DNA from 4 places in the Pantoea sp. S-LA4 genome. Region 3 is predicted to be linked to each of the others. Evidence: predicted binding sites of a transcription regulator. Region 3 holds the regulator's gene; each other region holds the start of a gene.
What was found. The regulator PurR, encoded in region 3, represses purine synthesis genes. The targets are predictions, from matches to a motif close to CANGCAAACGTTTGCNTG.
Positions count from the first base shown of each region.

Region 1 (8,025 bases), 1.1 Mb from region 3:
CGGTGCCGCTGACGCCAGGTAAACCCGCTTCGCACCAGCTTCACGCGCCATCTCAATAATCTGCTCAGAGGTGGTGCCGCGCACGATGGAGTCATCCACCAGCAACACGTTTTTATCCCGGAACTCGGCGCGGTTAGCGTTCAGCTTGCGGCGCACAGCGCTGCGGCGCAACTGCTGACCCGGCATGATAAAGGTACGACCAACGTAACGGTTTTTCACGAAGCCCTGACGATAGGGTTTATCGAGAATGCGCGCAATTTCCAGCGCGATATCGGTCGAGGTTTCCGGAATCGGGATCACCACATCGATATCAAGATCTTCCCACTCACGGGCAATTTTCTCACCCAGCTTAGTACCCATACGGACACGGGCGCTGTAGACCGAAATCTTGTCGAGGAAAGAGTCGGGACGGGCAAAGTAGACGTACTCGAACAGGCAGGGATTGCTTTTCGGGTTTTCGGCGCACTGGCGGGTCGAGAGCTGACCCTGCTCAGTGACGTAGACCGCTTCACCCGGCGCAACGTCACGGATAAATTCAAACCCCAGCGTATCCAGCGCCACGCTCTCCGAGGCGACCATATATTCGGTACGGCCATCCGCAATTACGCGTTTGCCCAGCACCAGCGGCCGGATGCCGTTCGGGTCGCGGAACGCCACCATGCCATGACCGATGATCATCGCCACCACCGCATAGGCGCCGCGCACCTGCTGGTGCACCGCCGCGACGGCAGCAAAAATATTGTCGGCTTCCAGCGGATCGTTCTGGAAGCGATCCAGCTCCTGCGCAAAAATATTCAGCAGAATTTCAGAATCTGAGGTGGTATTCACATGACGACGGCCTTTTTCGAACAGATGCTTACGCAGTTCGTGGGCGTTGGTCAGATTACCGTTATGTGCCAGCGTGATACCGTACGGCGAGTTTACGTAGAATGGCTGCGCTTCAGAGGCACTTGAGCTGCCCGCGGTAGGATAACGCGCGTGACCAATCCCCATGTTGCCCTGCAGACGCTGCATGTGGCGTGCTTCGAAAACGTCGCTGACCAGGCCATTGGCCTTACGCAGACGGAAGCACTTCAGCGCATCGATAGTACAAATGCCTGCGGCATCCTGCCCGCGGTGCTGGAGCACCGTTAACGCGTCATAGATCGACTGGTTGACCGGCATGAAACCGGTGATACCGACAATACCGCACATGTTGTCATTTCCTCATTAAGCCGCACTCCCGGTCGCATCACCGGGGTAAAAAACTCGACGTGCTTTTCAGGTAATCGAAAAACCACCTGATTATATAACTGAACTCGGGAATGAGTTGAGACTGTTGCCAGTCCGGACTTTTTGAAAAGCCGGTGAAAGTATCGAGGAAGAACAGCAAAGCGGCTACTATCAGCACACCACGCAACGCCCCGAAACAGACGCCCAACACCCGGTCGGTTCCCGACAGGCCGGTTTTTTCCACCAGCGAGCCGATCACGTAATTCACAATCGCACCGACAATCAGGGTGGCGACAAACAACACCCCAATGGCGATACCGTTACGAACCAGTTCGTCGTCAAACCCTGTAAACCAGACTGCAAGGTAGGCGTAGTAATGACTGGCGACAAAAAACGCGCATCCCCAGGTAACAAGAGATAAGGCTTCCCGGACAAACCCACGGATCAGGCTGACCAGAGCCGAAAAACCAACTACCGCAATAATGACGTAATCAATCCAGATCATGAACTCTTCCAGCGCCAGTGCCATTGCACCCCTGCATCCAGTTCGGGGCGCATTCTAACAGAAAAAGAAAACGTTTGCGTAGCGGTTTTCCTGTTCTGCATCCATAAAAAAGGCGATGAAAAAAACCTTCGTCGCCTGGTTGATTCCCTAACGGTCAGCCCGTTGAAAATCATCATTTTTTTACCCGTTTCGCCACGTTAGCCGCCTGTGCTAAGGCGCTAAAGGCGCTGCCTGTTACTGTTATCGGCAGCGCCAATCGCCAGGGTTAGCGCGCGCTGTATGGCTTCACCACACCGCCCAGTCCGGAGATGCCTTTCAGCTCGCCGACTGCACTCTGCATTTTAGCTTTTGAGGCGTCCGGTCCGACGTAAATGCGGGTGATCTGTCCCTGTACCGGCGTTGACGGCACGGTAAAGGCGCGATAACCCGACAGCCGCAGCTGCGCGACAATCTCATTCACTTTGCTGGCATTTTTCAGTGCGCCCAGCTGAACCACATAGGCCTGACCCGCAGGCGCGACGGGTTCCGCGGCTTTCGGCTGCTCAGTCTGCTTCGGCTGCTCTACCGGTTTGGGTTGCTCAACCGGTTTCGGTTTTGGCTGTTCGACCGGTTTTGACTTCGGCTGCTCAACCGGCTTCGGTTTTGGCTGTTCGACCGGTTTGGGTTTCACCTGCACTGGCGTTGACTGATGGACCGGCGGTGGCGTGACCACGGCGGGCTCGCTCTCTTCTGCCGGTCTGGTCCGTCCCTGATCAGCCGGTGCGCTGGTTTTGCCATTGCTGCTGCTGACCGCATTACCGGCACCTTCCGGCGGCTGCGCGGGCAGCGTCTGGGTCACCGGCGGCACCATCTCGCTGTCCTGCTGATCGTCCGGTTTCGGTACCAGCGGAATGGCAGCGAACTCCTCTTTATAGTGCTTCTTCTGCCCGTCCAGCAGCCCCGGCAATACAATCACGCCGACGGCGACCAGAATAACGGTGCCGACTAAACGGTTCTGAAACTTACTTGCCACGCCCTTTCTCCGTTTCAATCGATTCCATGACCTGTGCCACGGTGTGGAACGAACCACACACCAGCACAATGTCCTGCGGCTGCGCCTGCTGGCGCGCCTGCTGCCAGGCCTGTTCTACCGTGCTGAATGCCTCGCCCTGCGGCAGCCATTCCAGCAGCTGCGCCGCGGTGGCCCCGCGAGGCCCGTCGAGCGGCGCGCAGTACCAGCGATCCACCGCCGGTGATAGCGCCGCCAGCGTGCCGGCAATATCTTTGTCATGCAGCATACCCACCACCGCATGAACCTTGCCGGTTTTTGGCAGCGTCGCCAGGCGTGACGCCAGATAGGTCGCCGCGTGCGGATTATGCGCCACGTCCAGAATCACCCGTGGCGATTCACTCAGGGTCTGAAAGCGACCCGGCAGCATGGCTAACGGCAGGCTGGCGCGGATCTGCGCTTCACTGACCTGCAGCCCGGACGCGCGCAGCGCCACCAGCGCCGTCGCTGCATTCGGCAGCGGTACCTGCGGCAGCGGCAGATCGTTCAGCTCGCCATGCGCGTCACGCAGCGACCAGCTTTCCGGCTGTTCACGGTAAGACCAGTCACGATTGCGTTGCAGCAGCGCCGCGCCCTTTTCACTGGCCACCGCCGCAATACTGCGCGGCATATCAGGTTCACCCACTACCGCCGGTTTACCGGCCCGGAAAACGCCCGCTTTCTCACGACCAATACTTTCCCGATCCGGGCCAAGCCAGTCGATATGATCGAGTGCGATGCTGGTGACCACCGCGACATCCGCATCCACAATATTGGTGGCATCGAGCCGTCCGCCGAGACCCACTTCCAGGATCACTACGTCCAGCTGCGCCTGTTGAAACAGCTTCAGCGCTGACAGGGTGCCAAATTCGAAATAGGTCAGAGAGATGTCACCGCGTCCGGCTTCGATGTCGGCGAAACTGGCGCAGTGCTGTGCTTCGCTCAGCTCCTGGCCCTGAACCCGTACCCGTTCGGTATAGCGCACCAGATGCGGCGAACTGTAGACGCCAACGCGATAGCCAGCCGCCATCAGCAGCGTTTCCAGCGTGCGACAGGTGGTGCCTTTGCCGTTGGTACCGGCGACGGTGAAGACGAAGGGAGCCGGTTTCAGCAGGTCGAGACGTTGCGCCACCTGGCGAATACGATCCAGGCCCAGTTCGATGGCCTGAGTATGCAGGTGCTCAAGATAATAAAGCCACGTGGCCAAAGGCGACGTGGCTTGAGGGAGGTGAAGATTGTCCATATGTCCCGTTTTGCTTATTTATACCCGGCAGACGGAGGCTGAGGTATACGGTGCATTGGTAAAAGGCGCGACGGGCGCGCCTCTCTATCTCCTGTCAGGCCTCGTTGCTCTCCGGTTGAGTCGTCGCCGGGGCAGACTCTTCACCATCGTGCAGCGGTGCTGGCAGGTTCATCATTTTCGCCAGCAGGCTTGCCAGTTTGTACCGCATTTCCGGACGGCGAATGATCATATCAATCGCGCCCTTTTCAATCAGGAACTCACTGCGCTGGAAGCCCGGCGGCAGTTTTTCACGCACGGTCTGCTCGATTACGCGAGGACCGGCAAAGCCAATCAGCGCTTTCGGTTCCGCCACGTTGAGGTCGCCCAGCATGGCGAAACTGGCTGACACGCCGCCCATGGTCGGGTCGGTCAGTACCGAAATATAAGGCAGACCGCGCTCCTGCATTTTAGCCAGCGCGGCGCTGGTTTTCGCCATCTGCATCAGCGACATCAGCGCTTCCTGCATACGCGCCCCGCCACTGGCGGAGAAACAGATCAGCGGGCAATTATCTTCCAGTGCCTGCTCAACCGCACGCACAAAGCGAGCGCCCACTACTGAACCCATTGAACCGCCCATAAAGGCAAATTCAAAGGCGGCCGCCACAACCGGCATACCATGCAGCTGGCCTTTCATCACGATCAGCGCATCTTTCTCGTCAGTCGCTTTTTGCGCAGCAATCAGACGATCTTTGTACTTTTTCGAGTCGCGGAACTTCAGCAGATCTTTGGGTTCCAGTTCACTGCCGAGCTCAACCAGGGTGCCCTGATCGAGGAAGCTGCCGAGGCGCTCACGGGCGTGCATACGCATGTGATGGTCACACTTCGGACAGACTTCAAGATTACGCTCCAGCTCGGCACGGTAGAGAACCTGGCCACAGCTGTCGCACTTGGTCCAGACCCCTTCCGGGATACTGGCGCGGCGCGCAGGCGTAACGTTGCTTTTATTAAGAATGCGTTCAATCCAGCTCATTGATGACCTTTCTGTTTAAAACTGACCTGGTCCAGTCGTCTTGATACTGCTGAAAACCGCTTCAGCAGACGGTAAATGTCGCTCATTAAACCACAACCCGTTCAGACTGTGGATAAAAATCTGGTCTTACCCCTGAGCGAAGCTGCCGTTCAGGGCTGCTTCTGCTGCTTTGCCTGGCGGCGATGACGCCAGACTTCAATCACGCCCGGCAATACCGAGACCAGAATAATGCCGACGATCAGCAGCTTCAGGTTTTCCTGTACCACCGGCAGATCGCCAAACAGGTAACCGGCATAGGAGAACAGCAGGACCCAGGCCAGCGCGCCGGTGACGTTGAACAGCGCAAAGTGACGATAGGACATGTGGCCCATACCGGCAACAAACGGCGCAAAGGTACGAACAATCGGCACAAAGCGCGCCAGAATAATGGTTTTACCGCCGTGACGGGCATAAAACGCATGGGTTTTATCCAGATAGCTGCGACGGAAAATTTTTGAGTTCGGGTTGCTGAACAACCGCTCGCCGAACAGACGGCCGATAGTATAGTTGACCGCATCACCCAGGATCGCCGCCACCACTAACAGCGCCACCATCAGATGCACATTGAGATCGTTGCCAGGCAGCGCCGCCAGTGCGCCCGCGACAAACAACAGCGAATCACCGGGCAGGAAGGGCGTCACCACTAAACCGGTTTCGCAGAACAAAATCAGGAACAAAATAGCGTAAATCCAGATACCGTACTGCGCAACCAGTTCGGCAAGATGCACATCAATGTGCAAAATAAAATCAACCAGAAAATGGATAAACTCCATAACGCGCCCTTTTAAGCCCTAAAGTGAATTAATCCGCGAGGAACAACGGTCCCATCGACGGCTGTGGTAACGCAAAGTGGGATGGGTAATCCACCGCCACCAGGTACAACCCTTCTGCCCGGGCTGTGGCTGCGGCTAATGTCCGATCCTTCGCCGCCAGCAGCGTTGCCATCCATGACTCCGGCTGATTGCCGCAGCCTATCTCCATCAGGCTACCAACGATATTGCGCACCATGTGATGCACAAAGGCGTTGGCTTTAATATCAACAATCACGTACGGCCCCTGACGCGTCACATTCAGGTGAATCACGTTGCGCCACGGGGTACGCGACTGACACTGCACGGCGCGAAACGAGGTGAAATCATTCTCCCCCAACAGGCACTGCCCGGCGCGATGCATCTTTTCAGCATCCAGCGGATGATAAAAATGGGTCACGCCCTGCGCCAGTACTGCCGGACGCAGCCGCTGATTGTAGATCAGATAGCGATAGCGTCGGGCGGTGGCGCTGAAACGGGCATGAAATTCATCCGGCACCGCTTTCACCCAGCGTACCGCGATATCTGCCGGCAGATTGGCGTTCACGCCGAGTGTCCAGGCCCCATCCGCCCGCTGCGAAGTGGTTTCAAAATGCACCACCTGTCCGGTGCCGTGGACGCCCGCATCGGTGCGTCCGGCACAAAACACGCTGACCGGATGATCGGCTACTTTTGACAGCGCGCGCTCCAGCTTCTCCTGCACGCTGCGCACTTCCTGCTGACGCTGCCAGCCGTAATAGCGGCTGCCGTCATACTCGATGCCGAGCGCCAGTTTTTGCGTCTGACCGTCGGACATGGTTACAGGTACTCCTGAACCAGTTTCTCAGCCGTTTTCACCGCCATCAACGCGCCGCCAAAGCGGATATTGTCGGCCACTGACCAGAACTGCAGCAGCTCCGGGATGCCGTAATCGTTTCGCACGCCGCCGATGCTCAGCGCGCCGTTGCCGGAGGCATCGGTGACCGGTGTCGGGACTGAATCCTCTTCGCTCAGCGAGATGTCTGACACCAGCGCCAGTTCCGCACGCGCTTCTTCAGCCGCGAGCGGACGCAGGTTTTCAATGTGCACAATCTGCGCATTGCCGTAAAAAACCGGGGCCTGCACGCTGCTGACCGCGATCGGTAAACCTTCATCCTGCAGGACTTTACGCACCTGATCGACCAGGCGACGCTCGCTTTCTACGCTGCCTTCCGCATCAGCCTGCTGTGGCATCAGGTTAAACGCCAGCTGGCGACCAAAGTGGTGTTCATCCGCCGGGATGCCGTTCAGCAGCCGGGCACTCTCACCGGCCAGCGCATCCACCGCCACTTTGCCGTAGCTGGAGACGGAGATCAGATTGGTGACCTGTAACCGGCCTAAGCCAGCCGCATCCATCAGCGGTTTGATGGCGGTCAGCAACTGGCTGACCAGGTTATCCGCCACGCTGATGATGTTACGGTTGCGGTAGTCGGCCAGCACCTGCGGATTCACATCGGGCACCACCAGCGGCACGTCAGGTTCCAGTGCAAACAGCTCGCTGCTGTCGATCACTAAGCAACCGGCGTTCGCGGCGTCATCAGCAAAACGGGCCGAGGCATCGCGACCGGCAACGAAAAAGGCCAGCTGCGCCTGCGACCAGTCAAATTCCGCCGCGTTTTCGACTCGCACCGAGCGGCCTTCAAAACGTTTAATCTCACCGGCGCTGTTTTCGCTGGCCAGCAGATACAATTCACCAACCGGGAACTGGCGTTCCGCCAGCAATTCCAGTACAGCGTTCCCTACTGCGCCTGTCGCGCCCAGTAGCGCAATATTCCAGCCGTCAGACATGTTGGTTTACTCCAGACAATGACATAAAAACAGAAGGCGGTGATCTCACCGCCCAGGGATTCGGATTTTTCCCTGCCCGCAGGCCGTCGTGCCAGGGCACGAACTATCGGGAAGAGAGCGTTGCGTTAAAACCCAGATGGGTCAGCATCTCAGCGGTTGCGGCGTCATCGCAGCAGACCTGCAGCGAGGACCATTCGCGGCGCTCCTGATACTGCTTACGCAGGCGATCAAATTCGCCAGGCTGAGCCGCCACTTTTCGCAGGGGCGCATCATCGCGGCGCACATCATACACCAGATGCACCAGCCGTTTCAGCGTTGCCTGATCCAGCGGGCCATTCAGGGTGATGTCGCTGAATTCCGGCACCGGCAGCAGGC
Region 1 is NZ_JBTLRC010000002.1:2,545,241-2,553,265, forward strand. It holds gene purF (amidophosphoribosyltransferase) at 1-1,194, opposite strand, end outside; gene cvpA (colicin V production protein) at 1,232-1,717, opposite strand; gene dedD (cell division protein DedD) at 1,983-2,729, opposite strand; gene folC (bifunctional tetrahydrofolate synthase/dihydrofolate synthase) at 2,719-3,987, opposite strand; gene accD (acetyl-CoA carboxylase, carboxyltransferase subunit beta) at 4,082-4,996, opposite strand; gene ACX3P5_RS12645 (DedA family protein) at 5,146-5,808, opposite strand; gene truA (tRNA pseudouridine(38-40) synthase TruA) at 5,837-6,640, opposite strand; gene ACX3P5_RS12655 (aspartate-semialdehyde dehydrogenase) at 6,643-7,650, opposite strand; gene pdxB (4-phosphoerythronate dehydrogenase PdxB) at 7,754-8,025, opposite strand, start outside.
Region 1: cvpA (colicin V production protein) is a predicted target of PurR. The motif match lies at 1,781-1,798, and genes of this name have one in related genera.

Region 2 (8,025 bases), 1.3 Mb from region 3:
TCGAACAGCGGTTTGATGTCGGGCAGGGTGTTGTCGATGGCGCGCAGGAAGGTGCGGGTATCCACATAATCAAAGGTGCCGACGTGGCCGAGATACTTCTCCTCCAGCCGCGCCATCGCGCCTTCTTCGCCCATGCCGTTAAAGAAGTCGAGCATCGCCGCGTTGAGGCTGTCATCGTCACTGTGCTTAACGTACCAGGTGACCGGCTCCTCATCGGTGACGTCAAACGCCACCGCCAATTGAGGATAGATACGCTGCAGCAGCGCAATGGTCACCGAGTCGCCAATGGTGTAATCGATTTTGCCATCCGCCACCGCTTCCAGCAGCGCTTTCGGACTCTGGTCAGTGGCGATCGCCCAGTCCAGATCGGGGAACTGATTAGAGCGAGCGCTTTTCAGGGTCGAGAGATAGGCCGATCCCGAGGCGACCGTCAGCCGCCCCTTGAGATCGCCGAGGTTTTTCGGGCGTGGCTTATCCACGCGATACACCAGCTGTTGCGAAACGTTGTAGTAGCCGGGCCCGGTGCGATACCGTGCCAGACGTTCGCTGTTGTAATTCAGGCCAGCCGCCAGCACATCCGCTTTCCCCTCATCCAGGTCGTCAAACAGGTCACTCAGGTTCGGGCGAACCGTAACCTTGAGTTTCACGCCCAGATAATCGGCAAAGCGTTTTGCCAGCTCGTAGTCCATACCGGCCGGAGATTGATTTACGGTGTAGTAAGTCAGCGGGGAATTGATGGTGCTGACACGCAACACTCCCCGTGATTTAATCTGTGAAATCGTATCCTGCCCACCGCCATACCACGGGATGGATGGCCACAATGCCATTGCTAACAGCACGGCGACCAGACCGATAAACAGATAATTAAATTTTAGGCGTTTCAAATAGTTATCTCTCGCTGGCTCTAAGGCCTCTGTCTTTTAAAGGCAGTATTTGTCTTCTTTGAACTCCCAGAGCGAGGGGCATTTTGCGCAACAAAGCGCAGCTGAGCAACTCATATAGCAGGTTTTGCGCAAATTTCAGGCAAATCCGGGTTGCCAAAAATTGTGCGCAAACGGTTTCGTCGCGAGGTCGCTTTCTCTATAATACGCCCCGTTTTCCCCTGTTGCGCCCAATGAAGCGTCGCCCGGCGTTTCGAAGACGAGAGATCTTATGATGGAAATTCTGCGTGGTTCGCCCGCTCTGTCGGCATTTCGTGTAAACAAACTGCTGACCCGCTTTCAGGACGCTCACCTGCCGGTGAGTGATATTTACGCTGAGTACGTCCATTTTGCCGATGTCAGCGCGCCACTGAGCGCTGACCAACAGACCCGTTTACAGCGTCTGCTGAAATATGGTCCTTCTCTCGCTGAACATGCGCCACAAGGGCGTCTGCTGCTGGTGACACCGCGTCCCGGCACTATTTCACCCTGGTCATCGAAGGCTACCGACATTGCCCACAACTGCGATCTTCCGCAGGTGCGTCGCCTGGAGCGCGGTCTGGCGTTTTATGTGCAGGCACCACAGTTAACAGAAGCGCAGTGGCAGTCGCTTGGTGCACTGCTGCATGACCGCATGATGGAGACGGTCTACAGCGACTTGGCGCAGGCTGAGCAGCTGTTTGCTCATCATTCCCCGCAGCCGGTGAAAAGTGTCGATGTGCTGGGCGAGGGTCGTCAGGCGCTGGTTCAGGCCAATCTCACGCTGGGTCTGGCGCTGGCCGACGATGAAATTGACTATCTGCTGGCGGCGTTCACCCGCCTGGGCCGCAATCCCAACGACATTGAACTCTATATGTTCGCGCAGGCCAACTCCGAGCACTGCCGTCATAAAATCTTCAACGCCGACTGGGTCATTGATGGCGAGAAACAGCCGAAGTCGCTGTTTAAGATGATCAAAAACACCATGGAGCAGACGCCCGATTACGTGCTGTCTGCTTACAAAGATAACGCCGCGGTGATGGAAGGGTCCGACGTCGGCCGGTTCTTCGCCGACGCCGCAGAAAGTGAATACCGCTGGCATCAGGAAGCGGCGCATATCCTGATGAAAGTTGAGACGCACAACCACCCGACGGCGATCTCGCCGTGGCCAGGCGCCGCTACCGGCTCCGGCGGCGAAATCCGTGATGAAGGTGCAACCGGTCGCGGTGCCAAGCCAAAAGCGGGCCTGGTTGGCTTCTCGGTATCGAACCTGCGTATTCCTGGCTTTGAACAGCCGTGGGAAGAGGATTTCGGCAAGCCGGACCGCATCGTCAGCGCGCTGGAAATCATGACCGACGGCCCACTGGGTGGCGCAGCGTTTAACAACGAATTTGGACGTCCGGCGCTGAACGGCTACTTCCGTACCTACGAAGAGCAGGTCACCAGCCACAATGGCACCGAGCTGCGTGGCTACCACAAGCCGATCATGCTGGCGGGTGGCATTGGTAATATTCGTGCTGACCACGTGCAGAAAGGTGAAATCACCGTAGGCGCGAAGCTGGTGGTGCTGGGCGGTCCGGCCATGAATATCGGCCTCGGCGGCGGTGCGGCATCCTCAATGGCTTCCGGCCAGTCAGACGCCGATCTCGACTTCGCGTCGGTTCAGCGTGACAACCCGGAGATGGAGCGTCGCTGTCAGGAAGTGATCGATCGCTGCTGGCAGCTGGGCGATGACAACCCGATTCTGTTTATCCATGACGTGGGCGCCGGCGGTCTGTCGAATGCGATGCCTGAGCTGGTCAGCGATGGCGGCCGTGGCGGTCAGTTTAACCTGCGCGATATCCTGAACGATGAGCCAGGCATGAGTCCGCTGGAAGTGTGGTGCAACGAATCACAGGAACGTTATGTGATGGCGGTAGCACCGGAGAAGCTGGCGGAGTTCGAAGCGATTTGCCAGCGTGAACGCGCGCCGTTTGCGGTGATCGGTGAAGCCACCGAAGAGCTGCATCTGAGCCTGAGCGACAGCCATTTCGACAATAAACCGATCGACATGCCGCTCGACGTGCTGCTGGGCAAAACGCCGAAGATGACGCGTGACGTGGTGACGCAGCAGGCGCAGGGCAGTGAACTGCAGCGTGATGGCATTACCCTGGTGGATGCGGTGAATCGCGTGCTGCATCTGCCCGCCGTGGCGGAGAAAACCTTCCTGATCACTATCGGTGACCGCAGCGTGACCGGCATGGTCGCGCGCGACCAGATGGTCGGTCCGTGGCAGATCCCGGTAGCTAACTGCGCCGTGACCACCGCCAGCCTCGACAGCTATCACGGTGAAGCCTTTGCCCTGGGCGAGCGCGCACCGGTTGCGCTGCTCGATTTCGCTGCCTCCGGCCGTCTGGCGGTGGGTGAAGCGCTGACCAACCTGGCGGCGACCGCGATCGGCTCGCTGAAACGCGTCAAGCTGTCAGCTAACTGGATGTCGGCTGCCGGTCATCCGGGTGAAGATGCCGGTCTCTACGCGGCGGTCAAAGCCGTTGGCGAAGAGCTTTGTCCGGCGCTGGGCATCACCATTCCGGTCGGTAAAGATTCGATGTCGATGAAGACCCGCTGGCAGGAAGGTAATGAACAGCGTGAAATGACTTCGCCGCTGTCGCTGGTGATCACCGCGTTTGCGCGGGTTGAAGATGTGCGCCGTACCGTTACGCCACAGCTGCAGCCCGATCGGGAAAACCTGCTGCTGCTGATCGACCTCGGCAACGGGGCCAATACCCTGGGCGCCACGGCGCTGTCGCAGGTTTATCGTCAGCTGGGCGACAAGCCTGCCGATGTACGTGATGCGACTCAGCTGGCGGGCTTCTTCAACGCCATGCAGGCGCTGGTGGCGCAGCAGAAGCTGCTGGCCTATCACGACCGTTCTGATGGTGGCCTGTTAGTGACGCTGGCAGAGATGGCTTTTGCCGGACACTGTGGCGTTGAGGTGGATATCGCGGCGCTGGGCAACGACCCGCTGGCCGCCCTGTTTACCGAAGAGCTGGGTGCGGTGATTCAGATCAACGCCGCCGATCGCGCGGTGGTTGAGCAGGTGCTGGCCAATCACGGTCTGGCTGAATGCAGTCATCTGCTGGGCCACGCGCAGCCGGGCGACCGTTTTGTGATTCGTTCGGGTGATAGCGCGGTCTACAGCGAAAGCCGGAGCACGCTGCGCACCTGGTGGGCGGAAACCACCTGGCAGATGCAGCGCCTGCGTGACAACCCGGCCTGTGCCGATCAGGAACACGAAGCGAAGAAGAACGACAACGATCCGGGTCTGAACGTCACGCTGACCTTCAACCCGCAGGAGGATGTGGCGGCGCCAATGATCGCCACCGGCGCGCGTCCGCGGGTCGCGGTGCTGCGCGAGCAGGGCGTCAACTCCCATGTTGAAATGGCGGCGGCCTTTGATCGTGCCGGTTTTACCGCGGTTGATGTGCATATGAGCGACCTGCTGGCGGGCCGTCGCGGTCTGGAAGAGTTTCAGGCGCTGGTCGCCTGTGGCGGCTTCTCGTACGGCGATGTGCTGGGTGCCGGTGAGGGCTGGGCGAAATCGATTCTGTTCAACCCGCGCGTTCGTGATGAGTTTGAGACCTTCTTCCACCGTCCGCAGACTCTGGCGCTGGGCGTCTGCAACGGTTGTCAGATGATGTCCAATCTGCGTGAACTGATCCCTGGCAGTGACCTGTGGCCACGCTTTGTGCGTAACCAGTCGGAGCGGTTTGAAGCCCGTTTCAGCCTGGTCGAAGTGGCCGCCAGCCCGTCGCTGTTGCTCGACGGCATGGCGGGATCGCATATGCCAATCGCCGTTTCCCACGGTGAAGGCTTCGTTGAAGTCCGCGACCAGGCACATCTGGCTGCACTGGAGTCGAAAGGCCTGGTGGCGCTGCGCTTTATCGATAACTTCGGCAAAGTGACAGAAACCTATCCGGCTAACCCGAATGGTTCTCCTAACGGCATTACCGCCGTGACCAATGAAAGCGGTCGCGTCACCATTATGATGCCGCATCCGGAGCGGGTGTTCCGCACCGTCAGCAACTCCTGGCATCCGGCAGAGTGGGGCGAAGACAGCCCGTGGATGCGTATCTTCCGCAACGCGCGTAAACAGCTGGGTTAAAATATGCGCTGATAACTTTATTGATAACAACAGGAGGCCACCGTGCCTCCTGTTTTCTTTTCAGGCGGTTGTTGGCAAATGACGACAGAAGTCGCTTTCGGGTGTCGCTATCAGGCGACATTTATCCTGCTGATTTTTATCAACTAATTATTCGCAGTGCCTGGCTGTTGCTGTCAGGCGACAGTTTTGCCTGTTGCAGCGGCTAATAAACGCTGCAACAGGCGCAGGGTTCTGGCAATCTTCTGAAAAATATCACTATTTATTAACTGGCATGAAAATTGCTATACTCTGTCAGCTGCTCATTCACCTGTTTATGATTGCCCCGCCTGGCGGAAAAGAGCTCATAAAAACCGAATGACGCACCAAACGGAGCCTGCCGTCCACCTCATCGATAATCGTTTGCTTTGCAACGTTATCAAACGCCGGACGTCACGTTGAGTAAGGCTCCACCCATTCCTGTGCGATGCCGCTGGCGTCGCCTCTACGGCAGGCCAGTGCGCCTGCCGTTTTCTTGTCTGCCTCTTTCTTCCTGCATCAGAGTCCGCTAGCATCCAGTCAGCAATTTTCTAAGGAAGCGGCCGCGTGAAAAGATGGCGTTTATTTCCCCGTTCTCTGCGCCAGCTGGTGCTGATGGCCTTTGTGCTGGTGCTGCTACCGCTGCTGGTGCTGGCCTGGCAGGCGTGGGAGAGCCTCTCCGCCCTGAGCGAGCAGGCGGCCGATACCAACCGCAATACCTTTACCGACGTGCGTCGCAGCGAGGCGATGGCTCGCACCGCGGTTGAGCTGGAGCGCAGCTATCGCCAGTATTGCGTGCTGGATGACGCCTCACTGGCGCGGCTCTATCAGACGCAACGTACCCGCTACAGTCAGATGCTGAGCGCCCACAGCGACAGCCTGCCGGAACTGCCCGCTTTCCAGACATTACAGGCCACGCTGCCGCTGCTGACGCAACTGCAATGTGATAATGGCAATCCGGTACCGCGTGCCGCCGAAGCGCTGGATCGCTTTTCCGCCACCAATGCCCGGATGGTGCAGGATACGCGTGAAGTGGTGTTTTCCCGCGGTCTACAGCTCCAGCGAGAGATTGCCGATCGCGGCCAGTTTTTTGGCTGGCAGGCGCTGATTCTGTTTATCATCAGCCTGGCGTTAATGCTGCTGTTTACCGGCATGATCATCGGACCGGTTAAGCGGATTGAGCGGATGATCAACCGGCTGGGGGAAGGGCGGGAACTGGGCAGTAGCGTGGTGCTTCGCGGTCCGCGTGAGCTGCGTTCGCTTGGTCAGCGTATCTTATGGCTAAGCGAGCGGCTGGCCTGGCTGGAAACCCAGCGGCATGAGTTTCTGCGCCATCTCTCTCATGAACTGAAAACGCCGTTAGCCAGCCTGCGCGAAGGCACTGAGCTGCTGGCGGATGAAGTGGCGGGATCGCTCAACAGCGAACAGAAAGAGGTAGTATCGATTCTCGACAGTAGCAGCCGCCATCTGCAGCGATTGATTGAGCAGCTGCTGGATTACAACCGCAAACTGGCCGATGGCCCGACCCGGCTGGAAACGGTCAGACTGGATGAGATTGTCGAGCGGGTAGTCAGCGCTCATGCGCTATCGGCCCGAACCAAACTGATGCAGACGGTGCTGGATCTCAGGGCGACGCACTGTCTGGCCGAGCCAACGTTGCTGATGCGGGTGATCGACAACCTCTATTCGAACGCCGTGAACTACGGCAGCGAATCCGGTACCATCTGGCTGCGCAGTCAGCAACAGGGCGATCGCATCTGGATTGAGGTTGCCAATAGCGGCACGCCGATTCCGCCGGACGAGCAGAAGATGATTTTCGAGCCGTTCTTCCAGGGCAGCCAGCAGCGTAAAGGTCCCGTCAAGGGCAGCGGGCTGGGACTGAGTATTGCCAAAGATTGTCTGCGCCGGATGCAGGGTGACCTGTCGCTGGTCACCAGCGATCGCACCGGCGTCTGTTTTCGCATTGAACTGAACACCACAGCCGGGAATGTCTGACCGATGAAATATTTACCCGCTTTGCTGCTGAGCACGCTGACGACCGTGCTGCTCAGCGGCTGTACCGCTTCTCCGGCCACTTCATCGCTGCCATCCGGTCATCCGGTGGCGGAACCGGAGGTCAAAATAGCCGATTATCTGGCGACCCGTTGCAGTGACGTATGGCAGATTGAGAATCCGGCGGCGCTTGGTAATCCGCTCTACTGGATGCGCGCCATCGACTGTGCGGAACGCCTGTCGCCGGCCGAAGCCCGGGCGGAAGCGCATCGCTGGCCGGCGGAGAGCTGGTCACGCGCCTTTAAGCAGGGCGTGTTAATGGCTAACGGCAACGTAACGCCAATGGAGCGACGCAAGTATGTCACCACGCTTGACAGCTACAGCAGTGACTTTCCTGCTCCGGTGCGTCCGCTTATTCAGCTGTGGCGCAGCAACCAGGCCGCGCAGCTGGACCTCAGCGAAGCGCGCAGCCGTTACGCGCATCTGCAACAAAGCAGTGATGCCCAGCTGGAGGCCATCCGGCAGCAGATGGTCAGGCAGCAACAGCAGCTGAGTGATACGCAGCGTAAGCTGGAGCGCCTGACCGACATTGAGCGCCAGCTATCATCCCGCAAAGCGCCGGATGTCTCTGACAGCAGTCACGGCACCGCACTGCCGCAGGAAGAGGAGCAATAATGGTTAAACAAGCCGCCCGGCTGCTGCTGGTCGATGACGATCCCAGCCTGCTGAAGCTGCTGGGCATGCGTCTCAGCAGCGAAGGTTACCAGGTCACCACCGCCGCCAGCGGTCCGGAAGCGCTGCGCCTGTTGCAGAAAGAAAAAATTGATCTGGTGATCAGCGATCTGCGGATGGATGAAATGGATGGGCTGGCGCTGTTTGGCGAGATTCAGAAACGCCATATGGGGCTGCCGGTGATTATTCTGACCGCACACGGCTCGATTCCGGATGCGGTCTCCGCCACCCAGCAGGGCGTCT
Region 2 is NZ_JBTLRC010000002.1:2,743,814-2,751,838, reverse strand. It holds gene mltF (membrane-bound lytic murein transglycosylase MltF) at 1-884, opposite strand, end outside; gene purL (phosphoribosylformylglycinamidine synthase) at 1,153-5,043, shown strand; gene ACX3P5_RS13595 (sensor histidine kinase) at 5,626-7,053, shown strand; gene qseG (two-component system QseEF-associated lipoprotein QseG) at 7,057-7,725, shown strand; gene glrR (two-component system response regulator GlrR) at 7,725-8,025, shown strand, end outside.
Region 2: purL (phosphoribosylformylglycinamidine synthase) is a predicted target of PurR. The motif match lies at 1,048-1,065, and genes of this name have one in related genera.

Region 3 (8,025 bases):
GGTGAAGCTAAAAGCGACAATCATCAGCAGGCAGCCGACGGTAGTCATCAGCGCCAGTTTCAAATCGGTACTCATTTAACTCTCCTTAGTCACAATTTTTGTGGGGTTAAGCCATTTTCCCACAGGACCGGGTAAAAATCTCGTTTTATCCGCCCAGCCTTGTTAGAATCCTGCCTTTGTTGCGCAACGCGCGCAGCCCCGGTTCCGTTTGCTCTCTTTTCAGGCGCTCATTACCCGCCAGTCGCCCTGTTTACCGGTCAGAAAACCTGCATAATTGCGCAGAAAACCCTGAGCAGACGCAAACGTTTAACATTATGCTTATCATTGCGTTAGATAAGCCCTGGAGTCCGATTTTAATGGCAACAATTAAAGATGTGGCAAAACGCGCCGGCGTCTCAACGACCACCGTTTCGCACGTCATCAATAAAACGCGTTTTGTCGCTGAAGAGACGCGCAACGCCGTCTGGCAGGCGATTCAGGAACTGCACTATTCGCCCAGCGCCGTGGCGCGCAGCCTGAAGGTGAATCACACCAAAACGCTGGGCCTGCTGGCGACTTCCAGCGAAGCGCCCTACTTTGCTGAAATTATTGAAGCAGTGGAAAACCACTGTTTCGACAAAGGCTATACCCTGATTCTGGGTAATGCGCACAATGATCTGCAGAAGCAGCGCGCCTATCTCAGCATGATGGCGCAAAAGCGCGTCGATGGGCTGCTGGTGATGTGCTCTGAGTATCCGGACGATCTGCTGAAAATGCTGGAAGAGAACCGTAACATCCCGATGGTGGTAATGGACTGGGGCGAATCCCGCGCCGACTTTACCGACACGGTGCTGGACAATGCGTTTCAGGGCGGTTATCTCGCCGGGCGTTATCTGATTGAGCGTGGCCATCGCGAGATTGGCGCCATCCCCGGCCAGATGGAGCGCAACACCGGAGGCGGACGTCACGCCGGCTTCCTGAAGGCGCTGGAAGAAGCGGGTATTCAGCCGCGTGCCGAGTGGATTGTCCAGGGTGACTTTGAACCTGAATCGGGCTATCAGGCAATGCAGCAGATCCTGTCGCAGAAACAGCGCCCGACCGCGGTGTTCTGTGGTGGCGATATCATGGCGATGGGGGCGATTTGCGCCGCCGATGAGATGGGATTGCGCGTGCCGCAGGACATTTCGGTGATCGGCTATGACAATGTGCGCAACGCGCGCTACTTCGCGCCGGCGCTGACCACCGTTCATCAGCCGAAAGCGCAGCTGGGTGAGAAAGCGCTGGAGATGTTGCTGGATCGCATCACCAGCAAACGTGAGATTTCTCAGACCATCGAAGTGCATCCAACCCTGATTGAACGTCGTTCCGTAGCTGATGGTCCGTTCCGCGACTACCGCCGTTAATCTTCGCTTAACCACTCCTGATTAAGCGTTTGCGCATCACCCAGATAGCTGAGTAACCAGCCGGTCGCCGGTGATGCGCGATCTTCCGCCCAGCTGACACAACAGGGACTCTCCGGAAAAGCCACCGGCAGGGTCAGCTCCACCAGCGCGCCGCTGTCCAGCAACGGCCGGGCCAGATGACCAGGCACCATCGCCACGCACAATCCCGCCAGTACGCAATCCAGCCCGGTCTGCCATTCCGGCACCACCAGCCGACGCTGGTTGTCGAGCGTCCACGTCATCCGGCGTGGCAGCGCGCGCGAAGTATCTTCCAGAACCAGCGACGGCCAGCTGCGCAGGGTATCGTCATCTATCTGGCTCACTTCCGTCAGCGGATGGTGGTTCGCGACCACGCAGCGCCAGTTGAGCGTCCCCATATCGCGAAAGGCAAAGCGGCCGCCGACCGGGATCGCCTGAGTCGCGCCGATAGCAACCTCCACCCGGCCATCCGCCAGCGCATCCCAGACGCCGTTGAACACTTCATAACTGATGTGCAACTCCATGTCAGGAAAGTGCCGGTAAAAATCCTTCACTAATTGTCGGGTACGCTGCGGCTTGACGATACAGTCCACCGCAATACTTAACTGCCCGCGCCAGCCGTTGGCCAGCTGCTGACACTGGCGGCGGGTGGCGAGCATTTTTTTGATGACGCTGCGCCCTTCCCGGACAAAATGCTCTCCCGCAGGGGTTAATACCACCTCACGATGCTGACGTTCAAACAGCGGAACCGCCAGCCAGGTCTCCAGCTGGCGCACCGTGTAGCTGATAGCCGACGGCACCCGATGCAGCTCCTGCGCCGCCGCGCTGAAGCTGCCACCGCGCGCCACGGCATCCACCACTTCTAACGCATATTCTGACCACATATTCTGCCTTCAAATTTTTTAACAGCAATCGGCAAATATTAGCGTTTCACAGCGGCAAACGCACCTTTTACACTCTGCCGCGTTCAACCTGCAAAATGAGAATCAGATGTCACCGTCAAAAGGATTTATGCCTTATCTCGCTCTGCTGAGCATGCTGGGCTTTTTAGCCACCGATATGTACCTGCCCGCGTTTGGCGCGATGCAGCAAACTTTCAATACCTCGCCAGGCCTGATCAGTGCCAGCATGAGCCTGTTCCTGGCCGGTTTTGCCTGCGGCCAGCTGTTCTGGGGTCCGCTCTCCGATCGCATCGGGCGTAAGCCGGTGCTGCTGGCTGGACTGGCGCTGTTCGCCGTCGGCTGTGCCGGTATGCTGTGGGTAGAGGATATTTTTCTGATGCTGGCGCTGCGCTTTGTTCAGGCGATTGGCGTCTGTGCGGCCGCTGTCAGCTGGCAGGCGCTGGTGGTCGATCGCTATCCGGCCGCACGTGCTAATAAGGTGTTTGCCACCATCATGCCGCTGGTGGCGCTTTCGCCAGCCCTGGCACCGCTATTAGGCGCGTGGCTGATTGGTCATTTCCACTGGCGTTCGATCTTCCTGGTGCTGACGCTGATTGCGCTGGCCTTGATCCTCACGACGCTGCGCCTGCCGTCGGGCCGCAAAGCAACGGGCAACCAGGGCGCAAATCCGGGCTTTTTTACCCTGCTTAAATCCCGGGTTTACAGTGGTAACGTACTGATTTATTCCGCCTGTTCCGCCAGCTTTTTCGCCTGGCTGACCGGCTCACCCTTTATTCTGGCCGATCTGGGCCTGTCGCCCGCCGATATTGGTCTGAGTTATCTGCCGCAGACGGTTGCCTTCCTGATTGGTGGCTTCGGCTGCCGTGCCCTGCTTAACCGTTTTAAAGGGGCGCAGCTGCTGCCGTGGCTGCTGGCGGTCTACAGTCTGAGCATCCTGGCGCTGTTTGCCGTCGCACTCTCCGGCCACAGTACGCTGCTGAGCCTGCTGCTGCCGTTCTGCGGCATGGCGCTGGCTAACGGTGCTATCTATCCGATTGTGGTCTCCGCCGCACTGATGCCTTTCCCGGATGCGACCGGTAAAGCCGCTGCGCTGCAGAATACGCTACAGCTGGGATTATGCTTTGCCGCCAGCCTGGCCGTCTCCGCCGGATTAACCCAGCCACTGCTGACCACAACCCTGATAATGGCCCTGACCATTCTGCTCGCCCTGCTCGGCTTCGCGCTGCAGCGGGTGACAAACGCACAATCTGATGTTGCCACCCCCACGACCGCCTGCCAGGATAATCACTGAGGCAATGATTTTTAGTTAGCAACCTAACAATAAGTCATTGAATATTGACCCGCGTGAGAATATACTCATTCGGGTCAATAATTCTGCTACAAATCAACAACATAATAACGTAACAAACTGATTGGCAACCGGGTTGCCGGGATGGCGTCTGCGCGCGCGTTACTGTTACCGTGCCTGATGCTTTTGAACCGTTTCAATCCTCTGTATCACGCCAGATCTCTGGTTTACGGAGTCATCCGTGACTTTTCTCAATTCCTGAAGAAATTGACTATTCTTTTTCAGGTTAAGATTGGACAGGTGGTGGAGAAGCTATGAGTTCATCGTATGTAGAAGAAGTGAGCCTCGAAGAAAACCATTGGTATCGCATCGTTCACGAATTGCTGGAAAAAGCGGATATCGAAATTAATGGCTCACGGAGCTGGGATATTCAGGTGAAAAATCCTGACTTCTTTAAACGTGTCCTGCAGGAAGGATCGCTGGGTCTGGGCGAGAGTTATATGGATGGCTGGTGGGAATGCGATCGGCTGGATATATTTTTCCACCACGTACTCAAACATAAACTGGATCAGCAACTCCCTCATCACTTTAAAGATACGCTGCGTATTGCCGCGGCGCGCTTAACTAATCTCCAGTCGAAAAAACGCGCCTGGATTGTCGGTAAAGAGCATTACGATTTAGGAAACGATTTGTTTTCTCTGATGCTTGATCCCTATATGCAGTACTCCTGCGGCTACTGGAAAGAGGCCACGACGCTGGCCGCTGCGCAGGAAGCGAAGCTGGATATGATCTGCCGTAAATTAGGGCTGGAGCCTGGCATGTCGCTGCTGGATATTGGCTGCGGCTGGGGAGGACTGGCCGAATTTGCCGCCCGTCATTATGGCGTGAAAGTTCACGGCGTTACCATTTCCGCCGAACAGCAGAAGCTGGCACAACAGCGTTGTGAAGGTTTAGACGTCACTATTTTATTGCAGGATTATCGCGACCTGAATGAGCAGTTTGACCGTATTGTCTCGGTCGGCATGTTTGAACATGTCGGACCGAAAAATTACGCCACCTATTTCGATGTCGTGGACCGTAATTTAAAGCCAGACGGTATTTTCCTGCTGCATACTATCGGTGCGATTAAAACCGATATGAATGTTGATCCCTGGATCGATAAATATATTTTCCCGAATGGTTGTCTGCCTTCCGTTCGACATATTGCTGACGCCAGCGAGCCCCATTTTATTCTGGAAGACTGGCATAACTTTGGCGCCGATTACGACACGACCCTGATGGCGTGGCATGAGCGCTTTATCCAGGCCTGGCCGCAACTGGCGGAGAGCTACGGCGAACGTTTTAAACGCATGTTCTCCTACTATCTCAACGCCTGTGCCGGTGCGTTTCGCGCCCGTGATATTCAGTTATGGCAGGTAGTATTCAGTCGGGGTGTGGAAGGCGGATTACGCGTGGCGCGTTGATGCGGCGGCTGAGCAAGATTAAAAACAGAAAAAAAGGCGCTGATGCGCCTTATTTTTTATTCCTGCGCGGCAGGCTTTCCGGCCAGCATAGCTACCGTCCCGGCGGCATCCCGTTGTGCGAGCACCCGCTCAACGGTATCGACGATCGCCTGGGTATGCGGATCAATCTCGATGTTAACCCGGTCGCCAAAGGTTTTGGCGCCTAACGTAGTGCGTTCCAGCGTCTCCGGAATCAGATAGACGCAGAATTTGGTTTTGGTCACGTCCCCTACCGTCAGGCTAATGCCGTCGATGCCGACAAAGCCTTTGTGCAGGATATATTTCATCTGGGTCGGGTCCTGAATTTTAAACCACACTTCGCGGTTGTGTTCCGACTGGATAATTTTGCAGATCTCAGCCGTGGTCATAATATGACCGGACATCAGGTGTCCGCCTATTTCATCGCTGAATTTTGCGGCACGCTCGATATTGACCACATCGCCCTGACGTAAATCGCCGAGGTTGGTGACACGCAGGGTCTCTTTAATTAAATCAAAACTGACCCGATCGCCCTCAATAGCCGTTACGGTTAAGCAACAGCCGTTGTGCGCCACGGAGGCGCCCAGTGCCAGGCCTGGCAATAATTCTGCCGGCATCCTGATGGTGTGGGTGCGGAACAGCTCTTTCTCTTCAATGGACACTATTTCTGCGGTGCCCTGCACAATACCGGTAAACATAGTCTTTGCCTCTGCGAAGTTTGCGCTAGTTTATCACAGCTCACGTCCGCTGTTCGCTTTCAGCCAGCGGTGTTGCCTGACAGCAGAGTAAATCGCATGCAGTGACAAAGATTGGCGAATCCGGTCCTGACAGTTACACTAGCGGACGCAATTCCTGGGGCTTTTCTGACCCCGTCATTATTTTATTAACTATTCAGGTGTTAACGTGCAGAAGTATTTAACAGAAGCGCGTCAATTGCTTGCCCTTGCGATCCCGGTCATCCTTGCTCAGGTGGCTCAAACCGCAATGGGATTTGTGGATACCATTATGGCCGGCGCCGTCAGCGCCACGGATATGGCCGCCGTTGCTGTCGGCACCTCTATCTGGCTTCCGGCCATTCTGTTTGGTCATGGTCTTCTGCTTGCATTGACGCCCACGGTTGCGCAACTCAACGGCTCTGGCCGCCGCGAACGTATCGCCGAGCAAATTCGTCAGGGCTACTGGCTGGCATTTTTTGTTTCGCTGTTGATCATGGTGGTGTTGTGGAACGCCGGTTATTTAATCCGGGCGATGCACGATATCGATCCGCTGCTGGCGCAGAAAGCAGAAGGTTACCTTCATGCGCTGCTGTTTGGCGCACCGGGCTACCTGTTCTTCCAGGTGCTGCGTAATCAGTGCGAAGGCCTGTCGAAAACCAAACCGGGTATGGTGCTGGGTTTTCTCGGGCTGATGGTGAATATCCCGCTTAACTATATCTTTATCTATGGTCACTTCGGTATGCCAGCGCTGGGCGGTGTCGGCTGCGGCGTGGCAACAGCCTCGGTTTACTGGGTGATGTTCATCTGTATGCGTTTCTGGATCCGCCGGATGGGCGCCATGCGGGATATCCATCTGGTCAGTCGCTGGTCTGCGCCGTCACGGCCTATTCTGACCCGTCTGATGACGCTGGGCTTGCCGGTGGCGCTGGCGCTGTTCTTTGAGGTGACGCTGTTTGCCGTGGTGGCGCTGCTGGTCTCTCCGCTGGGAATCGTTGACGTTGCCGGACATCAGATTGCACTGAACTTCAGCTCACTGATGTTTGTTATGCCGCTGTCGCTTGGCGTCGCCACCACTATCCGGGTCGGCTATCGTCTGGGTCAGGGATCGACTGAACAGGCGAAGGTGGCCGCCTGGACTGCGCAGGGCGTCGGCATCAGCATGGCGGCGATGACCGCGCTGTTTACCGTCACCTTCCGGCATCAGATCGCCCTGCTCTATAACGACAATCCGGAAGTGGTGACGCTGGCGGCGCAGCTGATGCTGCTGGCAGCGATCTATCAGTTCTCCGATTCGATCCAGGTGATTGGCAGCGGTATTCTGCGTGGCTACAAAGATACCCGCTCGATCTTTTTTATCACCTTTATCGCCTACTGGCTGCTTGGTCTGCCGGCCGGTTATCTGCTGGCGCTCACTGACTGGCTGGTGCCACGCATGGGGCCAGCGGGATTCTGGTGCGGCTTTATTATCGGGCTGACATCCGCGGCGGTAATGATGCTTTGGCGAATCAGGCGTCTGCAGCAGTCACCTGCCGAGGTGATCCTGACGCGCGCGGCGCGCTAACCGGTTGAGCGGGCGGTAAAAGGCCCGCGACGCCTAAAAAAACGACGCATAGCACAGTTGCTGCTCAGTCACGGTGAAAAAACGCTTTTTCTCCTTGCCAGCCTCACCGGCTGCCGTTAATATTCGTCCCCGCTGTCGCCCAGACAGCGTGTTGCGCTCTTAGCTCAGTTGGTTAGAGCACCACCTTGACATGGTGGGGGTCGATGGTTCGAGTCCATTAGAGCGCACCAAGTGCGTCCGTAGCTCAGTTGGTTAGAGCACCACCTTGACATGGTGGGGGTCGGTGGTTCGAGTCCACTCGGACGCACCAATATTCAATATGCATTCAGTATGCGCTCTTAGCTCAGTTGGTTAGAGCACCACCTTGACATGGTGGGGGTCGATGGTTCGAGTCCATTAGAGCGCACCACTTTCAGAATTCCTTCAGCTTGCGCAACTCCACTTTTATTGATCTGCATCGCTTCCCCCTTCTGCTTTTTGATTGGTTTTCGCATACTTAGCGTCTATACTGTGCCGCGTTGTCCACTTGAAAGGTTTCAGCGATCACGTGCCTATTGCGATAACTCAGATAATTTGCGCAACAATAATGAGGTGGTTACCCGGCGTAACCGCACAACTTCCCTGCACGCCTGGCCTTCGTCACCTATTCTTACTCTGTACAGCCCGTTTCGATTTCA
Region 3 is NZ_JBTLRC010000002.1:1,489,109-1,497,133, reverse strand. It holds gene cydH (cytochrome bd-I oxidase subunit CydH) at 1-75, opposite strand, end outside; gene purR (HTH-type transcriptional repressor PurR) at 357-1,382, shown strand; gene punR (DNA-binding transcriptional activator PunR) at 1,379-2,284, opposite strand; gene punC (purine nucleoside transporter PunC) at 2,391-3,593, shown strand; gene cfa (cyclopropane fatty acyl phospholipid synthase) at 3,905-5,053, shown strand; gene ACX3P5_RS07820 (riboflavin synthase subunit alpha) at 5,110-5,769, opposite strand; gene ACX3P5_RS07815 (MATE family efflux transporter) at 5,975-7,348, shown strand; tRNA gene ACX3P5_RS07810 (tRNA-Val) at 7,502-7,578, shown strand; tRNA gene ACX3P5_RS07805 (tRNA-Val) at 7,582-7,658, shown strand; tRNA gene ACX3P5_RS07800 (tRNA-Val) at 7,681-7,757, shown strand.

Region 4 (8,025 bases), 2.4 Mb from region 3:
GTGACAAAAATGAAGTTCGGCAGCAGGTTGCCGTCATTGTCATACACCGGGAAATATTTCTGATCGCCTTTCATGGTGTAAACCAGCGCTTCAGCCGGCACCTTGAGGAATTTCTCTTCAAAGGTGGCGGTCAGGACGACTGGCCACTCCACCAGCGACGTGACCTCTTCCAGCAGGCTGTCGCTGAGATCGGCATTACCGCCCAGACGGCGCGCGGCCGCTTCGGCATCAGCCTTGATCATCGCTTTACGGGTCTGGTAATCGGCGATCACTTTACCGCGTTTCTCCAGCACATCCGGATACTGATCGGCATTATCAAGGGTGATGTCCTGTTCGCCCATGAAGCGGTGACCACGAATAGTCCGCGCCGAGTCGATGCCCAGAATGGTGGCCGGGATCAGCTCTTCGCCGAGCAGCAGGGTCACGGTGTGAACCGGACGGACAAACTGCACATCGCTGTCGCCCCAGCGCATCAGTTTTGGCACCGGCAGTTTGCTCAGCGCGGTAGCGATCATCGCTGGCAGCAGGGTTTGCGCAGCTTCGCCCTTAACCTGGGCGCGATAAACCAGCCATTCGCCTTTATCGGTGCTCAGACGTTCAGCCTGATCAACGGTGATACCGTTACCGCGTGCCCAGCCTTCTGCGGCTTTGGTGGCGTTACCGTCGGCGTCAAACGCCGCGCTGACCGCCGGACCGCGTTTTTCCACTTCCCGATCGGGCTGGGAAGCGCTGAGGTTAGCGACTTTCAGCGCCAGACGGCGCGGCGCGGCAAACCAGGTCACCTCACCGTGGTTCAGGTTAGCGGCATCAAGTTCCGCAGTAACCTGCGCAGCAAAGGCTTCAGCCAGGCTGCGCAGGGCTTTTGGTGGCAGCTCTTCGGTGCCGATCTCCACCAGGAAAGTTTTGTCAGTCATGGCTGCCTCTTACTTTTTGTTATTGCACATCGGGAAGCCCAGTGCCTCGCGAGAGGCGTAGTAAGCTTCAGCCACGGCTTTCGTCAGGGTGCGGATACGCAGAATATAGCGCTGGCGCTCGGTGACCGAGATCGCTTTGCGTGCATCCAGCAGGTTAAAGCTGTGTGCGGCTTTCAGGATGCGTTCGTAAGCGGGCAGCGGCAGCGGTTTTTCCAGCGCCAGCAGATGCTGCGCCTCTTTCTCGTACTGCTCAAAGCAGGTAAAGAGGAAATCGACGTCGGCGTATTCGAAGTTATAGGTGGATTGCTCCACTTCGTTCTGATGGAACACGTCGCCGTAGGTGGTTTTACCCAGCGGACCGTCGCTCCACACCAGATCGTAGACGCTGTCGACGCCCTGGATATACATCGCCAGACGCTCCAGGCCATAGGTGATCTCACCGGTCACCGGCTTGCACTCCAGGCCACCGACCTGCTGGAAGTAAGTAAACTGCGTCACTTCCATGCCGTTGAGCCACACTTCCCAGCCCAGTCCCCAGGCACCCAGCGTCGGGTTTTCCCAGTTATCTTCCACGAAGCGAATGTCATGCACCGTCGGGTCCATACCCAGCTCTTTCAGCGACCCGAGATACAGCTCCTGAATGTTGTCCGGTGACGGTTTAATGATCACCTGGAACTGGTAATAGTGCTGTAAGCGGTTCGGGTTCTCACCGTAGCGACCATCGGTCGGACGGCGAGACGGCTGCACGTAAGCGGCGGCGATCGGCTCCGGGCCGAGTGCGCGCAGGCAGGTCATCGGGTGTGAAGTGCCAGCGCCTACTTCCATGTCCAGCGGTTGAACAATGGTGCAGCCCTGACGTGCCCAGTAATCCTGCAAGGTCAGGATCAGGCCCTGAAAGGTCTTGGTATCAAACTTTTGCATGTTGAATTTGCACGCGATTGGCTAGATGAAAAAAGAGGGCAACAGTATACCCTTTGACCGCGCGATGTGCAGCCGGAAATCCTGTGCGGTTGCGGCGCGGTTTCACCGTAATCGCCTGTTGCAGCCATACAGAGGTCTCTGAATCCTGCGGCCAAAGGTTGTTGCCATCGCCGCGCCTGGCTACCCTTCTTCGCACGGACGCTATGCGCAAGAGGACGCCATGCCGCAGAAGATTTACTGGATCGATAATTTACGCGCGGTTGCCTGCCTGATGGTGATCGTGATCCACACCACCACCTGGTATATCACCGGCCCCATGGCGGTAACCGGCGCCAGCTGGGATGTTGCTAACCTGCTGAACTCCGCCTCACGGGTCTGCGTACCGCTGTTTTTTATGATCTCCGGCTACCTGTTTTTTGGTGAGCGCAGCGCGCAGCCGCGCCACATGATACGGCTGGTGCTCTGCCTGTTATTTTACAGCGCCGTGTCGCTGGCCTACATCACCTGGCTGACGCCGATCAGTGAAGGGCGCTCGATTCTGAAAATGCTGCAAAAGCCGGTTTTTTATCATCTGTGGTTCTTTTTTGCGCTGATCGGCATCTATCTGATGTCGCCGCTGATACAGGTGAAAAGCGTGCAGGCGCGTTATGTGGCGCTGCTGGTGCTGGTGCTGGCGGTACTGGCCAATCCCAATACCGTCAGCCAGTCGCTGGGGCCGTTTCACTTTCTGCCGGTCAACCTCTATGTCAGCGGTGACAGCATCTATTACCTGCTGTATGCACTGTTAGGACGGGCGATCGGCACCATGGAGACGACAAGACGTGGGCTGACGCCTGCCGCCACTGGCGTATTTATCGCCTGCGTCATAGGCATTGCGCTGGGCACAAAGCAGGCGTTACGGGTCAACGGGGCGTTTAACGACACCTGGTATCTCTACTGCGGGCCTCTGGTATTTATCGCGGCGATCAGTCTGCTGATGGTGTTTAAAAACGCGCTTAACCAGCGCGCGCTGCCGGGTTTAGCGCTGATTGCGCGCTATTCACTGCCGATCTACGGTTTTCACGCGCTGTTTATCCACTATCTGCGTACCCATCATTACGACGATATGTCACGTCCGTGGCTCGATCTGCCGTGGGTATTCGGCGTCACGCTGGGCGGCAGCCTGCTGCTGGCGATGGTGCTTAAACGCGTCGATAAACGTCACTTCGTCAGCTGACGGGCTGCGCGCGCTGCTGACACGACAGGCCGGGCCCGGCTGAAGCCTGTTATACCAGGTCCCAGCCGCGGGCGCGCCACAGCGCGGGCAGCTCCGCCATGTTGTCGAATCGCGTCACCAGCGGATGATCCAGTTCCGGGTTATGCGCATCGGCGCAGTAGTAGAAGACCGGAATACCGGCGGCAATGCCGGCACGCGCGCCCGCTTCAGAGTCATCCACCAGGATGCAGCGCTCAATCGCGACCTGCATCTGCTCGGCAGCGTGGTACATCAGTTCCGGATCGGGCTTCCAGTGCAGAATGTCATAACCGCTGTAGAGACGATCAGCAAACCGCGGCAGCATGCCGGTTAAGCCCAGCGAGTGCTGCATCTTCTTCACCGTTCCGTTCGACACCACGCACATCGGCACTTTGATCTGCTCAACCAGCGCTTTCGCGCCGTCGATCGGCTTGAGATGCTGGTCAAACAGCTGTGCCACTTCGGCACGGTAGGCGGTTTCCACCTCTTCCATCGGTAACGACGTCTGATGCGCTTCACCGACGTCGCGGATGATGTCGTACAGTTTGACGCCTTTATACTGCTCAAACATCTGCTGCAGCGACAGGTCGATGCCATAGCGGGCGAAGGTATTGACGTAGGCCTGGGTACAGAGCAGTTCGCTGTCCACCAGCGTGCCATCGCAATCGAAAAAGACGCATTCTACTGACATCAGACTCTATCCTTTGATTTTATGGGCGTCCCTCACTCTACCGTACTGAGCGAAGATTGCGAGAGTGGCAATCGGTTGCGAAAAATCATTGTATTGGCCTGGTAAAATCGCCAGGATACGCGCCGATGATTTTTTCTTCTGGATGGATGGCATGAGCAAGCAAGGCCTTTTGCAGCGCATCTTTAAACTGCAGGAACATGGCACCACGGTGCGCACCGAAGTGATCGCAGGGGTAACCACCTTTCTCACCATGGTTTACATCGTCTTTGTGAACCCGCAGATCCTTGGCGTGGCCGGTATGGACACCCAGGCGGTGTTTGTCACCACCTGCCTGATTGCCGCCTTCGGCAGTATTCTGATGGGGCTGTTTGCCAATCTGCCGGTGGCGCTGGCACCGGCGATGGGGCTGAACGCCTTTTTCGCCTTTGTGGTGGTGGGCGCGATGGGCTATTCCTGGCAGGTCGGCATGGGCGCGATCTTCTGGGGTGCGGTGGGCCTGCTGATCCTGACGCTGCTGCGGGTGCGCTACTGGATGATTGCCAACATTCCGCTGAGTCTGCGCGTCGGCATCACCGCCGGGATTGGTTTGTTTATCGCCATGATGGGGCTAAAAAATGCCGGCATTATTGTGCCCAATCCCGATACGCTGGTGGCGGTAGGCAACCTGACTTCGCACAGCGTACTGCTGGGCGCGCTGGGTTTCTTTATTATCGCTATTCTGGCGTCACGTAATATCCATGCCGCCGTACTGATCTCTATGGTGGTCACTACCGCCATTGGCTGGATGCTGGGTGACGTGAAGTTTGTTGGCCTGTTTTCCGCGCCGCCGGCCATCAGCTCAGTGGTGGGCCAGGTCGACATCAAAGGTGCATTCAACATCGGCATGGCTGGCGTCATCTTCTCCTTTATGCTGGTCAATCTGTTCGACTCCTCCGGCACGCTGATCGGTGTCACTGACAAAGCCGGGCTGACCGATGAAACCGGCACCTTCCCGCGTATGCAGCAGGCGCTCTATGTTGACAGCATCAGCTCGGTCAGCGGCGCGCTGGCAGGAACCTCTTCGGTCACCGCCTACATTGAAAGCACCTCGGGCGTCGCGATTGGTGGCCGCACCGGTTTGATGGCGGTGGTCACCGGCGTGCTGTTTTTGCTGGTGATGTTCCTGTCGCCGCTGGCGGCCATGGTGCCAGGCTACGCCGCAGCCGGTGCGCTGATTTATGTCGGCGTTTTGATGACCGCCAGCCTGTCGCGCGTGCGCTGGGATGATTTGACCGAAGCGGTGCCCGCTTTCGTCACCACCGCGATGATGCCGTTCAGCTTCTCTATTACCGAAGGCATTGCGCTGGGCTTTATCGCTTACTGCGTGATGAAACTTGGCACCGGCCGCTGGCGCGAAATCAGCCCTTGCGTGGTGATTGTCGCACTGCTGTTTGTGCTGAAGATTGTGTTTATCGACGCACATTAACCGCCGCGATAGCCGCATCAGGCCGCTCCCGTCAGGGCAGCGGCCTTTTTTATTTCAGCACCCCAAGCTGACGCAGATGGGCAAAGCTGGCGTCCGTTGTGCCCTGCGGATGAAACTCCAGGCTGACCCAGCCGTCATAGTTGAGGTTATCCAGCAGCGTGAACAATCGCCCGAAATCGACTTCGCCGCTGCCGGGCTGGTGACGACCGGGAACGTCCGCAATCTGGATATGCGCAATACGGTCGATAAAGGCGGGCAGCACGCGATACGGATCTTCACCGGCGCGCAGCGAATGCCAGAGGTCATATTGCACCGCCAGATTATCACTGCCGATCTGGTCAAACAGTCGCACCGCCTGCTCCACGCCGGAGATCACCGCGCCGGGCACATCACCGTGATTAATCGGCTCCAGCACCAGTTGAATGTCATGCGCCCTGAGCGCGCTGGCCGCCAGGGCAAAATTTTCGCGCAGGGTAGGCAGAGGATCGCCCTGTCCCGCGGCCGGTCCTGACGGGCAGTTAATACGTGGCGGTTTCAGCTGCTGCCCATAGCTCACCGCCTGGTCGATAGCACGGCGGAACTCCTCACGCCGCGCCGGTTGCGCCGCGAATCCACGGTCACCGGCATCCCAGTCACCCAGCGGCATGTTAAACAGCACCAGCTGCTGCTGATTGCGATCCAATGCCTGCTGGATATCGGCGCTCTCCAGGCCATAGGGGAAGAAAAATTCGACCGCCTCAAATCCGGCTTCAGCGGCGCGATCGAAGCGTTCATAAAACGGATATTCGGTGTAGAGCATGGTCAGATTAGCGGCAAAACGAAGCATAGTCTCTCCTGTAAGATGTCGCCCGGCAGCCTGACCGCCAGGCGAGAGCGGTTAGCTGATTTGGGTGCTGCCGGTTGGCAACGGCGCGGCCGGCGGCGCAAAACGGATAAACAGCGTGCCGATCACGTAGAGCGCGGCGCACAAGGTAAAGAAAGTCAGCACACCGCCATAGCCGCCGGTGAGCTCAAGGATCAGGCCAGCGAGGATCGGCACCAGAATGCCGCCCACGCTGCCCGCCATATTCATAAAACCGCCGACCAGGCCGGCGCGCGCCGGATGGGCGATCAGCGCCGGAATGCTCCAGTAGATACTGCCGCCGCCGGTCAGGAAGAAGGAGGCGACCGACAGCATCGCCACCGCGGTAATCGGGTTAGCGACATCCGGCAACGCAAAGAAGATCAGCAGCGTAACGCCGCCCGACAGCGCAATCAGGCTCTTCACCACCGTTCCGTGCTGAAAGCCACGCTTCACCAGCGCATCGACGGCGAACCCGGCACCGAGTGATCCTGCTGCGCCCAGCATAAAAATCACAAAGGTGGCGTTACCGATGGAGCGCAAATCGAAGCCGCGTGCCTGCGCCAGATAGCTGGGTCCCCAGGTCATCAGGCCAAAGTAGATCATCGCCCAGGTCGCCCGGCCAAACATCAGACCGCACAGCGATCGCCAGTCGACGCCCGGACCGGCTGGCGGCGGCGCATCCGGCTGCGCACCCTCGTCACGACCCTGTCGTATCTGCGCCAGTTCGGCGGCGTTAACCCGTGGGTCCTCTTCCGGACGATCGCGCAGCTTGTACCACGCCAGCAGCGCCAGCGACATGCTGAACAGGCCGGCGACGATAAACGCCAGCCGCCACGAATCGAGCATGTCGATCAGATAGGCGATGATCAGTCCACCAAACGCCACACCCAGCGGGCTGCCGCAATCCATTATGGCTGCGCCGCGGCCGCGTTCCGATTTCGGCATCCAGCTGGCATTCATTTTGCCGCCGGAGGGCGAAATCGGCGTTTCGGCAACGCCCAGCGCAATGCGGGCGAAAATCAGCGACAGTCCGCCCGTCGCCAGCGCCAGCCCAATCTGGCTAAGACCCCAGAGTATGCTGGAGAACGTCAGTACTTTACGCGGACCAAAGCGGTCCAGCGCCCAGCCGCCCGGCACCTGCAGCAACGCGTATGACCAGAAAAAACTGCTGAGAATCAGTCCCTGCATGGCAGGCGACAGGTGAAACTCATCTTTGATAAACGGAATGCCGATGGAAAGCGTAATGCGATCCATCAGATTGACCGCCAGCAGGACAAAGAGTACGGCGAATATGCGCCAGCGAACCCGGGTGGGCTGGGCCGCGGTATCGGAATCAGGGTGTAACGCTTGCATAACTTTCTCCCGCTTGTCAGTGGCGATGCCGGAAGCATTCCGGACACTGAACATATGTTCATTAACATATCTTATGTATAGCCATTAAAGCGGATTCTCAGAGAAAAGATTTGCGACAGCTCACACTTCCGTAAATGCAGTCAAAAAGGGCTGCAACAGGACAATAATCTGAATAATAGCGCCATATCATTGATACCGGTGACTAACCAGTTGGGCAAAAAATCCCATCACGCCGTCAAAAATGTGAAGTCAGCCGCATTAATCCCGGCAACATTACGCTTTTCTTGATGAACAAAAGTTTTCATTAATAACTTATGAATAAATCAGGAGGCAGGATGAAACAGACCGCGCTGGTGCCCTCAGCTCATATTGCTGAGCTGTTCTTTCCGGATATGCAGGATGAAAGCAAAGTCGTCGATATAGCTGAGCACCTCAGTCAGCAGCCATTTTATCGTTTCATTGAAACCGGCATGGTGATGCAAGCGGCGCAGGCCCGACGACTGCGGGATATCAGTGAAACGCAGCAGGTGAAGCTGACACAGTGGATGACCTTTGTGTTGAATCAGCAAGGTCTGAACCTCAGCAGCCCTGATCCGATTCAGC
Region 4 is NZ_JBTLRC010000002.1:3,878,003-3,886,027, reverse strand. It holds gene glyS (glycine--tRNA ligase subunit beta) at 1-914, opposite strand, end outside; gene glyQ (glycine--tRNA ligase subunit alpha) at 924-1,835, opposite strand; gene ACX3P5_RS19135 (acyltransferase) at 2,056-3,051, shown strand; gene yieH (6-phosphogluconate phosphatase) at 3,101-3,760, opposite strand; gene ACX3P5_RS19125 (NCS2 family permease) at 3,912-5,225, shown strand; gene ACX3P5_RS19120 (hydroxypyruvate isomerase family protein) at 5,275-6,051, opposite strand; gene ACX3P5_RS19115 (MFS transporter) at 6,103-7,422, opposite strand; gene ACX3P5_RS19110 (sugar phosphate isomerase/epimerase family protein) at 7,758-8,025, shown strand, end outside.
Region 4: ACX3P5_RS19125 (NCS2 family permease) is a predicted target of PurR. The motif match lies at 3,825-3,842, and genes of this name have one in related genera.